DNA from 2 places in the Micromonospora chalcea genome. Region 1 is predicted to be linked to the other one. Evidence: predicted binding sites of a transcription regulator. Region 1 holds the regulator's gene; the other holds the start of a gene.
What was found. Region 1 encodes HrcA, which represses chaperone genes, less so after heat shock. Its sites were predicted from a motif close to GGTTNGCACNCTCNNNNNGAGNGTGCNAACC; they were not measured.
Positions count from the first base shown of each region.

Region 2: groES (co-chaperone GroES) is a predicted target of HrcA. The motif match lies at 3,119-3,149, and genes of this name have one in related genera.

Region 1 covers NZ_CP118233.1:3,359,123-3,365,035, forward strand. Annotated here, with positions in the region: gene PVK74_RS14490 (serine hydrolase domain-containing protein) at 1-592, opposite strand, end outside; gene PVK74_RS14495 (histidine triad nucleotide-binding protein) at 589-933, opposite strand; gene PVK74_RS14500 (SDR family NAD(P)-dependent oxidoreductase) at 1,027-1,788, shown strand; gene PVK74_RS14505 (16S rRNA (uracil(1498)-N(3))-methyltransferase) at 1,804-2,538, opposite strand; gene dnaJ (molecular chaperone DnaJ) at 2,540-3,685, opposite strand; gene hrcA (heat-inducible transcriptional repressor HrcA) at 3,759-4,781, opposite strand; gene PVK74_RS14520 (DUF4870 domain-containing protein) at 5,015-5,659, shown strand; gene hemW (radical SAM family heme chaperone HemW) at 5,699-5,913, opposite strand, start outside.
Region 2 covers NZ_CP118233.1:3,969,120-3,975,032, reverse strand. Annotated here, with positions in the region: gene PVK74_RS17340 (sugar ABC transporter substrate-binding protein) at 1-1,054, opposite strand, end outside; gene ybaK (Cys-tRNA(Pro) deacylase) at 1,259-1,738, opposite strand; gene PVK74_RS17330 (THUMP-like domain-containing protein) at 1,793-3,025, opposite strand; gene groES (co-chaperone GroES) at 3,282-3,596, shown strand; gene groL (chaperonin GroEL) at 3,667-5,310, shown strand; gene PVK74_RS17315 (sulfite oxidase) at 5,434-5,913, shown strand, end outside.

The DNA of each region.
Region 1 (5,913 bases):
CCAGGAACCCGGTCGCGGCACGCTCGGTCGGGGCCGGACCGGTGGCGGTCAGCCCGAGCGGGGCGAGGACCCGGTCGGCCAGCACCTCGGCCCAGGTCCCGCCGCGCAGCCGGGCCACCATCTCGCCCAGGAGGGCCATGCCGAGGTTGGAGTAGTGGAAGCGCCGCCCGGTGGGCAGCACCCGCTCGACCCGGGCCAGATCGGCCAGCAGCTCCTCCACGGCCGGGGCGCGCAGGCTGTCCCACACGTCGCCGTGGGGCTCGCGTTGCAGGCCGGCGGTGTGCGACAGCAGCCGGCGTACGGTCAGCTCGCCGTGCGCCGGCAGGTCGAGGTGCCGCCCGACCGGGTCGTCCAGGTCGAGCAGGCCGTCGTCGCGGCACTGCATGACGAGTGCCGCGGTGAACGTCTTGGTGACCGAGCCGATCCGGAACACCGTCTCCGGCCCCAGCGGGGTGTCGTTGCCGGTGTCGCCCACGGCGCAGGTCCAGAGCGGCCGGTCGGCGCGGTGCAGGGCGGCCGACACCGCCGGGATCCGCCCGGTGGCCTGCGCCTGGCGCACCATCCGGCCGAGCCGGTCGGACACGTCGGTCATCGGCAGAGCATCGGGCCGAGCGGCGCGCCGCCGAGCAGGTGGGCGTGCACGTGGAAGACCTCCTGGCCGCCGTACGGGCCGGTGTTGAACATCAGCCGGAACCCGTCCACGGTCAGGCCCTCCTCCTCGGCCACCACGGCGGCGGTCTGGAGCACCTCCCCGGCCAGTTCGGGCGCGCCCTGGGCCAGCGTGGCCACGTCGGCGTAGTGCTCCTTCGGGATCACCAGCACGTGCGTGGGCGCCTTCGGGTCGATGTCCCGGAAGGCCAGGGTGGTGGCGGTCTCGCGGACGATGGTGGCGGGAATCTCCCCGGCGACGATCCGGCAGAAGAGGCAGTCCATCGCAGCAGTGTAAGGAAGGGCCCCCGCTTAACGCCTCCGGCATGGGAAGGGGCCCTTCTTAACACCCCGGGCCGGTGCGGCAGGATGGCCGCCATGGCGGGACGGGCGGTGCTGGTGACGGGGGCCTCGCGGGGCATCGGGCGGGCGGTGGCGCGAGCGTTCGCCGCAGGTGGGGACCGGGTGGCGATCCACCACCGGGACTCCGCCGAGCTGGCGGAACGGCTGCGCGCCGAGCTGCCCGGCGACGGGCACGTGGTGGTGCGCGCCGACCTGGCCGACCCCGACGCGGTACGCGCCATGGTGGACGAGGCGGCCCAGCGGCTCGGTGGCCTCGACGTGCTGGTGAACAACGCCGGTGTGTTCGGGCCGGCCGATCCCCCGCACCCGGTCTTCGAGAGCAGCTACGAGCAGTGGCGGGCGCGGTGGCGGGAGGTGCTCGACACCAACCTGGTCGGCGCGGCGAACGCGGCCTGGTGCGCCGCGCAGCACATGCGCGACAGTGGGGGCCGGATCGTCAACGTCTCGTCCCGGGGCGCGTTCCGGGGCGAGCCGGCCAACCCGGCGTACGGGGCCAGCAAGGCCGGGATGAACGCGATGGCCCAGTCGCTGGCGGTGGCCCTGGCGCCGTACGGCATCGGGGTGGCCTGCGTGGCGCCCGGCTTCGTCGAGACGGACATGACCAACGAGCACCTGAAGGCAGAGCGGGGCGAGGCGGTACGCGCGCAGTCCCCGTTCCACCGGGTGGCGCGTCCGGAGGAGATCGCGGCGGCGGTGCACTGGCTGGCGAGCCCCGAGGCCGAGTGGGCGGCGGGAACGATCATCGACCTGAACGGCGCTTCCTACCTCCGCTCCTGACCCACCCCTCCCCCGCTACCAGTGGGTCAGGCGGGTGGCCAGGACTGTCAGGGCGGCCACGCCCGCTGTGGACGTACGCAGCACCGACGGGCCCAGGCGGACCGTGCGGGCGCCCGCCTCGGCGAACGTGGCCAGCTCGTGGTCGGCGATGCCGCCTTCTGGGCCGACCACCAGGACGATCTCCCCGGCCGTCGGCAGGTCGACTGTGGTCAGCCGGTCCTGCGCGCCCTCGTGCAGCACGAACGCGGCAGCCGCGCCGGCGATCCGGCGGGCCACCGTGGCGGTGGACTCGTCCGGGGCGCCGGCCACCACCGGCAGCCACGGGCGGCGGGCCTGCTTGGCCGCCTCCCGGGCGGTGGCCACCCACTTCTGCCGGGCCCGTACGCCCCGGTCGCCGCGCCACTGCGCCACCGAGCGGGACGCCGCCCACGGCACGATCTCGTCCACCCCGACCTCGGTCATCGCCTGCACGGCGAGTTCACCCCGGTCACCCTTGGCGATGCCCTGCACCACGACGAGCCGCGGGACGGGCGCGTCCGCGTACCCCCGGCTGGTGACGCGCAGGTCGAGCGTGCCCCGGCCGACGGCGGTGACCACCGCGGCGGCGGTGCCGCCCCGGCCGTCGGCGAGCAGCAGCTCCTCACCGGCCCGCAGCCGCTGCACGGTGGCCGCGTGGTGGCCCTCCGGGCCGTCCAGCGTCAGCGTGTCACCGGTGGGCAGCGCCTCGACCAGGAACAGCGGGGCGGACACCTCAGGCGTGCCCGTTGAAGGCGTCGCGCATCCGGGAGAAGAAGCCGCCCTGCTTGGTCAGCTCGGCGACCTCCTCGCCGCGGGTCTTGGCGAAGTCGCGCAGCATCCGCTCCTGGTCGGCGTCGAGCTTGGTCGGGGTACGCACGTCCAGGTGCACGTAGAGGTCACCCCGGCCGGTGCCGCGCAGGTGCGGTACGCCCCGGGCGCGCAGCCGCAGCGTGCTGCCGGGCTGGGTGCCGGGCTTGACGTCGACGGTCTCCTCGCTGTCCAGCGTCTTGATGGTCAGCCGGGTGCCGAGCGCGGCGGCGGTCATCGGCACCGTCACCCGGCAGTGCAGGTCGTCGCCCTTGCGGGAGTAGACGTCGTGCGGCCGCTCGTGGATCTCCACGTAGAGGTCGCCGGCGGTGCCGCCGCCCGGGCCGACCTCGCCCTGCTGGGCCAGGCGGATCCGCATGCCGTCCTCGACGCCGGCCGGGATCTTGACGGTCAGCGAGCGGCGGGTACGCACCCGGCCCTCACCGGCGCAGGTCGGGCAGGCATGCGGGATGGTGGTGCCGTAGCCCTGGCAGACGGTGCACGGCCGGGCGGAGACCACCTGGCCGAGGAACGTGCGCTGCACCGACTGCACCTCGCCCCGGCCGGCGCACGCCTCGCAGGTGGCCAGGTGGGTGCCGGCGGCGGTGCCGGCGCCGGAGCAGGTGGTGCAGAGCACCGCGGTGTCGACGGTGATCGGCGCCTCGACGCCGAACGCGGTCTCGTTGAGGTCCAGTTCCAGGCGCAGGATCGCGTCCGCGCCGGGCCGGGTGCGCGGCCGGGGTCCCCGGCTGCCGCCCGCCGCGCCGCCGAAGAACGCGTCCATGATGTCCTGGAAACCGACGAACGGACCGGCGCCGCCGGGCCCGCCCGGGCCGCCCATGCCACCGCCGCCGGGGGCGAGCGGGTCGCCGCCGAGGTCGACGATCTGCCGTTTCCGGTCGTCCGAGAGGACCTCGTACGCGGCGTTGATGTCCTTGAACTTCTCCTGGGCCTCCGGGTCCGGATTGACGTCCGGGTGGTACTGCCGCGCCAGCTTGCGGTAGGCGCGCTTGATCTCGTCGTCGGAGGCTTCCCGGCTCACGCCGAGAATGCCGTAGTAGTCCCTGGCCACTGCGTTAGGTGTCCTCATGTTCGTCTCGCGTCGCTCCGGTCGTCGGCCGCAACCGGCCGTCGGCCCTGACTGGTCAGTTCTGGGCCAGCAGTTCGCCCACGTAGCGTGCCACGGCCCTCACCATGGCGATATTGCCGGGGTAGTCCATCCGGGTCGGCCCGAGCACGCCGAGCCCACCGACGATGGTGCTGCCCGGTCCGTAGCCGGTGCTGACCACCGAGGCGGCCCGCAGGTTGTCGAACTCGTTCTCGTCGCCGATCAGCACGCGGGTGGTGCTCGGCTCGGTCTCGCCGATCAGTTTGAGCAGCACTACCTCTTCTTCGAGCGCCTCCAGGATCGGCCGCAGCGAGCCCTGGAAGTCGAGCAGGCCGCCCCGGGTGAGGTTGGCCTGGCCGGCCAGCGCGAGGCGCTCCTCGTGCCGTTCCACGAGTGTCTCCAGCAGCACCGTGGACAGCGTGGTCATGGCCGGGCGCAGGTGCGGCGCGGACTCGTCCACCAGGGCCTGCACCAGCGGCGGCGTCTCGGAGAGCTGGCTGCCGACGAGCTTCTCGTTCACCAGCCGGCGCAGGTCGGTCACGTCGTCGGCGGGAACCGGGGCGGGCAGCTCGACGAGCCGCTGCTCGACCCGGCCGGTGTCGGCGATCATGACGACCATCAGCCGGGTGGTGGAGATCGGCACGAGTTCCAGGTGACGCACCTTGGACCGGGCCAGGCTCGGGTACTGCACCACGGCGACCTGCCGGGTGAGCTGGGCGAGCAGCCGGACCGTGCGGTGCACCACGTCGTCCAGGTCGACCGCGCCGACCAGGAAGCGCTCGATGGCGCGGCGCTCGGCGGGGCTGAGCGGCTTGACCCGGGAGAGCCGGTCCACGAAGAGGCGGTAGCCGCGGTCGGTGGGCACCCGGCCGGCGCTGGTGTGCGGCTGCCGGATGTAGCCCTCCTCCTCCAGCACCGCCATGTCGTTGCGCACCGTCGCCGGGGAGACGCCGAGCTGGTGCCGCTCGACCAGGGCCTTGCTGCCCACCGGCTCCTGCGTGGCGACGTAGTCCTCGACGATCGCGCGCAGCACGGCGAGTTTGCGGTCGTCGAGACCCATGTCCCCACCTCCTGACACACCTCGGCCGGGCCGGCACGCGGCATCCGCCGGGCGGCTGGCACTCGACTGTAGCGAGTGCCAGTCTACGTCGGCACCCCCACCGACGCGATGATCGCCTGACGGACCTGCGGTGCGGCCCACCACACCACGCGGCACGCCAGGGCCGAACAGCCGGTCACGCTCGGTCTGTGTCGCCCTGGTGCGACTTGCCCGCTGGCCCTACCGTGACCTCCATGACTGAACCTCCTCGCCCTCCCGGAGCAGGGGACTCCGGCCCCCAGCCCGACCCGTCGGCGCCCTACGGCTCCGGCGAGCCGCCCACCGCTCCACTGTCCGGCGCGCCGGGCGCGGGCGGGTATCCCCCGCCCGGTGACTATCCGCCCCCGGGCGGCTACCCGCCCCCCGGTGCCCAGCCTCCGCCGGGCGGCTACCCGCCCCCTGGTGGTTACCCCCCGCCGGCCGGCGCGCCGGGCTACGGCGCCGGTGGCGGCTATCCCGGCGGTGGCGGCTACGGCCCGGCCGGGTACGCCAACAACGACGAGAAGACCTGGGCCCTGGTGGCGCACTTCGGTGGCGCCGCGGGCGTCATCATCGGTGGCGGTCTGCTCGGCTGGGTCGCCCCGCTGATCGCGATGATGACCCGCGGCCAGCAGTCGCCGACCGTACGCGCCCACGCGGTCGCGGCGCTGAACTTCCAGATCACCTGGACCATCGCCAGCGTCCTCGCCTGGGTGATCACGGTCATCACCTGCGGGATCCTGTTCTTCGTCCCGATGCTGGTCTGGCTGGTGCCGCTGATCTTCGGGATCATCGGCGGGGTCAAGGCCAACGAGGGTATGCTCTACCGCTACCCGATGACCTACAACTTCGTGAAGTGACACCGCCGGCCGGCCGAGGGGGCGGCCGGCCGGCGCCGGTCACGGCAGCAGGTCGCGTACCACCGCGTCGGCCAGCAGCCGTCCGCGCAGCGTCAGCACCACAAGCCCCCGCGCGTACGCCCCGGCGTCGAGCAGCCCGGCGTCCCGGGCCCGCTCGGCGCCCGCCCGGCCGGGCTCGTCCAGCACGTCCAGCGGCAGCCCGGAGGCGAGCCGCACCCGCAGCATCACGTCCTCCATGTGCTGCTCGTCCGCGC
Region 2 (5,913 bases), 610 kb from region 1:
GTTCTTCCTTGGTGACGTAGCCGTCGGCCACGACGTCCTTGACGTTGTCCTTGAAGATGGCCTTGGGCTCCAGCAGCACGGCCGGCACGTCCCGGTTGCCCTCCGGGTCCTTGACCGTCTGGCCAGTGTCCTTCCGCTCACCCTTGGCGAGCGCGATGGCCAGCTCGGCGGCGGCGTCCGCCTCCTTCTTGACCGCCTTGTAGACGGTCATGCACTGGTCACCGGCGAGGATGTTCTGCAGGCCCTCCTTGGTGGCGTCCTGACCGGTCACCGGGACCTTGCCGTTGAGCTTGTTCTTCTTCAGCACCGAGATGGCCGCGTTGCCGAGACCGTCGTTGGCGGCGAGCACGCCGTCGATCTTGCCGCCGGCCTTGGTCATCTGCTGCTCGAAGATCGTGGCGGCCTGCGCGTTGTCCCAGGCCGGCACCGGGTCGTCGGCGACCTTGGTGTACTCCTTCGAGTCGAACTTCGGCTTGAGCACCGAGTCGTACCCGTTCTTGAACAGGGTGGCGTTGTTGTCGGTCGGCGAGCCGTTGAGGTACGCGATCGACGGGTTCTTGACGCCCTTGTCGGTCAGGCACTTGCTCAGGCCTTCGCCCTGGAGCTTGCCGACCGCCTCGTTGTCGAAGCTGACGTAGTACTGGGCGGAGCCGCCCAGGGTCAGCCGGTCGTAGTCGATGGTCGCGACGCCCTGCGACTTGGCCTTGTCGAGCACGGCCTTGCCGGTGCCGGAGTCCAGGTTGACGATCATCAGGACGTTGACGCCGCTGGTGATCATCTGGTCGGCGATGGTCTGGAACGCGGTCTTGTCGTTCTGCGCGTTCTGGATGTCGGAGTCGACGCCGGCCGCGTCGAACGCCGCCTTGAGGTACTTGCGGTCCGCGCCCTCCCAGCGGGCGGAGGACTTGCTGTCCGGCAGGATCACGCCGATCTTCGGCTTCTTGGCGTTGGAGCCGCCGGCCTCGTCGGAAGAACCGCCGTTGTCACCGCAGGCGGCCATGCTGCCGGTCGCGAGGAGACCGACGGCCGCGAAGGTGAGGAAGCCCTTGCGCATGTGCAGGGTCCTTTCGGAGGTGGGGGAGTGGTGATGTTTTGTTGTGTCCGGCAACGTATTCCCCGCCTCCCATGCGCCGCAAGACTGCCGAGGTCAGAAGTTTGTTGGCGGCGGTAACAATTCAGCAACGCGGTTGTCACCCGCGGGACACCGCCGGGAGAGCGTGCTCCGGGAACGCTCCCACACGTACCGTCACGAGCCCGCTCAGGCAGCGGCGATCGATGCCGTGGCCGCCCCGGTGAGCGCCACCAGATCCGTCGGCGTGAGCTGCACCTGCAATCCCCGGCGGCCCGCCGACACGTACACGGTCGGGTGCGCCAGCGCCGAGGAGTCGACGACTGTCGGTAGCCGCTTACGTTGGCCGAGCGGACTGATGCCGCCCCGCACGTACCCGGTCGCCCGCTCGGCCACCGCCCGGTCCGCCATCACCGCGCGCTTGCCGCCCACCGCGGCGGCCAGCGCCTTCAGGTCCAGCTCGCCGGTCACCGGCACCACCGCCACGGTCAGCCCGCCGTCGACCTCGGTGACCAGCGACTTGAACACCCGGTCCGGTGCCACCCCGAGCGCCGCGGCCACGAGCGCGCCGTAGTTCGGCGCGTCCGGCGAGACGTCGTACGGGTGGATGCTGTGGGCGATCTTCCGCTTGCTCAGCAACGCGATCGCCGGAGTGCCAGGGCCCGCCACGGGCTCAAGCTAACCCGCGCGCCGCGACACCGCGAGCTGGAAACGTGAGCCGGGTCAGCCGCCGACCGGAACCGGCCGGCACACGAGCACCGTGGGGTCGCCCGCCACCCGGGTCAGCACCAGGTCGGCCGCCGCCTCGCCGGACAGCCGCAGGTCACGGCGCAGCTTTTCCGGCTCCAGCGCCGACCCGCGCTTGCGGATCTCCACCCGGCCGACCCGGCGCTCCCGCAGCAGGGCGCGCAGCCGCTTCAGCGAGAACGGCAGCACGTCGGTGATCTCCAGACAGCGGGCGAACGGGGTGGGCCGGGCCTCGTCGGCGTACAGGTAGGCGATCGACGGGTCGGCGAGCGTGGCGTCGAGGTCGGCGGCCAACTCGGCGACCAGGTGCGCGCGGACGACCGCCGGGTCCGGGTCGTAGAGGAAGCGCCGGACCGGCCCCACCTCCGCTTCCTGCGCGCCCGTGCCGGTGAGGTGATAGGAAGGGACCCTTTTACTACCGGAGGCGTTAAGAAGGGGCCCTTCCTTCTCGCGCAGCAGGGTGGCGCGGCGGGGGACCTCGGCCAGCTCGCCGCACCAGAGCGCGGCCTCGACCAGGTCGCCGTCCACGCTCACCCACTCCGCCTCGGCGCCCGCCGGGATCAGCGCGTGGTCCAGCCCCGGCGCGACCTTCACCACTGTGCGCGGCACCCGCGCGGCGAGACCGGTGACGAAGTCCCACGGCGGGGAGTAGGAGTTCGGGTCGAAGACGCGCCGCCCGGTGCCGGCCCGCCGCCGCGCCGGATCGCAGAACGCGCCTTCGACGCGGCTCACGTCGAACTCCGTGGCGTCGCCGCACTCGACTGTCACCAGATCGGCGAGCCCGGCCGCCTCGGCGTTCGCGGCGGCCATCGCGGCGGTCAGCGGGTCGGCCTCCACCGCGTACACCCGGATGCCGGCGCGGGCGGCGGTGAGCGCGTCGGCGCCCAGGCCGCAACCCAGGTCGGCCAGCGTGGTCACGCCCGCGGCGCGCAGCCGTGCGGCCCGGCGGCCGGCGACCACCCCGCGGGTGGCCTGCTCCAGCCCGGGCCGGGTGAGGAACATCCCGGCCGCCGCCGCGCCGAACTTGCCTGCTGCCCGGCGGCGCAGCTCGGCCTGGGTCAGCGCGGCGGCGGCGAGGTCGCCCGGAATCCCGGCCGAGCGCAGCGCGGCCGCCGCCGCCAGCGGGTCGCCGCCGGCCACCCGCCCGGCCGCGGCGAGCGCCGCCGACCCCTCGGGGGTACGCAGCACGGCGAGCAGGTCGAGATCCACGCGCCCATTCTCCCGGGCCGGTTCCGGCGCGACACGGAGGGCGACGCGCGTTGGCACTCTCCTTGACGGAGTGCTAGCCGAGGAATAACCTGCGATTAGCACTCTCACCCTGAGGGTGCCAACGCCCGAGCCTCGTGCCCGGGGGTTGAGCGCCAGGCGGACCGGCACCCGCGACGACGGCCCCGCCCGGTGGCATGTGGCAGATTGACGCTGGTCGGCACGCCGGCCGGCAACGACACCAAGTACCCGGGAGGGTATGCCCGTGACTACCGCGACCAAGGTTGCGATCAAGCCGCTCGAGGACCGCATCGTGGTCCAGGCGAACGAGGCCGAGACCACCACCGCCTCGGGCATCGTGATCCCCGACACCGCCAAGGAGAAGCCGCAGGAGGGCACCGTCCTCGCTGTCGGCCCGGGCCGGATCGACGACAAGGGCAACCGCGTGCCGATCGACGTGAAGGTCGGCGACACCGTCCTCTACTCGAAGTACGGCGGCACCGAGGTCAAGTACGCCGGCGAGGAGTACCTGGTGCTCTCCGCCCGCGACGTCCTCGCGGTCATCGAGAAGTAAGCAACCGATCAGTGTCGTTGCCCCGGTCCGGCTCGCCGGGCCGGGGCAACGTCGCTTCGAAGGGATACTGATGGCGAAGATCCTCAGCTTCTCGGACGACGCCCGGCACCTGCTCGAGCACGGTGTCAACGCCCTCGCGGACGCGGTCAAGGTCACCCTCGGCCCGCGCGGGCGCAACGTCGTCCTGGACAAGAAGTTCGGTGCGCCCACGATCACCAACGACGGCGTGACCATCGCCAAGGAGATCGAGCTCACCAACCCGTACGAGAACCTCGGCGCGCAGCTGGTCAAGGAGGTGGCGACCAAGACCAACGACGTCGCCGGCGACGGGACCACCACCGCCACCGTGCTGGCCCAGGCCATGGTCCGCGAGGGCCTGCGCAACGTGGCCGCCGGCGCCAACCCGACCGGCCTGAAGCGGGGCATCGACGCGGCGGCCGCCAAGGTCTCCGAGGCGCTGCTCGGCAAGGCCGTCGAGGTCGCCGGCAAGGAGTCGATCGCGCACGTCGCGACCGTCTCCGCGCAGGACGCCGCGATCGGCGAGCTGATCGCCGAGGCGATGGAGAAGGTCGGCCGCGACGGCGTCATCACCGTCGAGGAGGGCTCCGCGCTCGTCACCGAGCTGGAGGTGACCGAGGGTCTGCAGTTCGACAAGGGCTTCATCTCGCCGAACTTCGTCACCGACCTGGAGGCGCAGGAGGCGGTCCTGGAGGACCCGTACATCCTGATCACCACCCAGAAGATCTCGGCGATCGAGGAGCTGCTGCCGCTGCTGGAGAAGGTTCTCCAGAACAACAAGCCGCTGCTCATCGTCGCCGAGGACGTCGAGGGCCAGGCCCTGTCGACGCTCGTGGTCAACGCGCTGCGCAAGACCGTCAAGGTCTGCGCGGTCAAGGCCCCCGGCTTCGGCGACCGCCGCAAGGCGATGCTCCAGGACATGGCGATCCTGACCGGCGCCGAGCTGGTCGCCCCGGAGCTGGGCTACAAGCTCGACCAGGTCGGCCTGGAGGTGCTCGGCACCGCCCGCCGCGTCGTGGTCGACAAGGAGAACACCACTGTCGTCGACGGTGGCGGGCAGGCCTCCGAGGTCGCCGACCGGGTCGCCCAGATCCGCAAGGAGATCGAGGCCTCCGACTCGGAGTGGGACCGGGAGAAGCTGGCCGAGCGGCTGGCGAAGCTCTCCGGCGGCATCGCCGTGATCAAGGTCGGCGCGGCCACCGAGGTCGAGATGAAGGAGCGCAAGCACCGCATCGAGGACGCCATCGCCGCGACCAAGGCCGCGGTCGAGGAGGGCACGGTCCCGGGTGGCGGCGCCGCCCTGGCCCAGATCCTGCCGGCGCTCGACGACGACCTGGGCTTCACCGGTGACGAGAAGGTCGGCGTCTCGATCGTGCGCAAGTCGCTCGTCGAGCCGCTGCGCTGGATCGCCCAGAACGCCGGCCACGACGGCTACGTGGTGGTGCAGAAGGTCGTCGGCAAGGACTGGGGCCACGGCCTCGACGCCGCCACCGGCGAGTACGTCGACCTGGCCAAGTCCGGCATCATCGACCCGGTGAAGGTGACCCGCAACGCGGTCAGCAACGCCGCCTCGATCGCCGGCCTGCTGCTCACCACCGAGAGCCTCGTGGTGGAGAAGCCGGCCGAGCCGGAGCCGGCCGCCGGTGGCCACGGCCACTCGCACGGGCACGGCCACCAGCACGGCCCGGGCTTCTGACCCGAGGAGTACGCCCGACGTCAGGGCACACCGCCGACCCGGTGGTGTGCCCTGACGCATATGTCCTTACGGATCGCTGACGAGATTGGCAGCCGGGCCCGCGGGGCGACCAGACTGGAGCCCGTGAGCACCCTCTCCCCCCGCCGGGCGGCGTCGGCCGGTGTCGTCGCCGCCGTGGTGGCGCTCGGCGCCGCCGAACCCGTTGCGGTCCTGACCGGCCCCCGGTCGGCTCCGCTCGTCGCCGTCGGCGGACTCGTCGTCGACCTGGTGCCCGAGCCGCTCAAGCAGTTCGCCATCAGCGTCTTCGGCACGTACGACAAGATCGCGCTGCTGATCGGGACGGCGCTGCTGCTGGCCGCCTTCGGGGCGCTGCTCGGTCTGGCGGCGGTCCGGCGGCTGGCGATCGGCCTGGCCGGCATCGCCGCGTTCGCCGCGCTCGGTGTCGCCGCCGCGCTGACCCGGGCCGGCGCTGACGCGTTCGACGCGCTGCCCTCCCTGATCGGCGGCGGACTCGGCGCGCTGACGCTCTGGGCGTTCGTGGCCGGCCCGCTGGGCGCCGACCCGGCGCACCGGAAGCGACCGGGGCGCGACCGGTCCGACGCC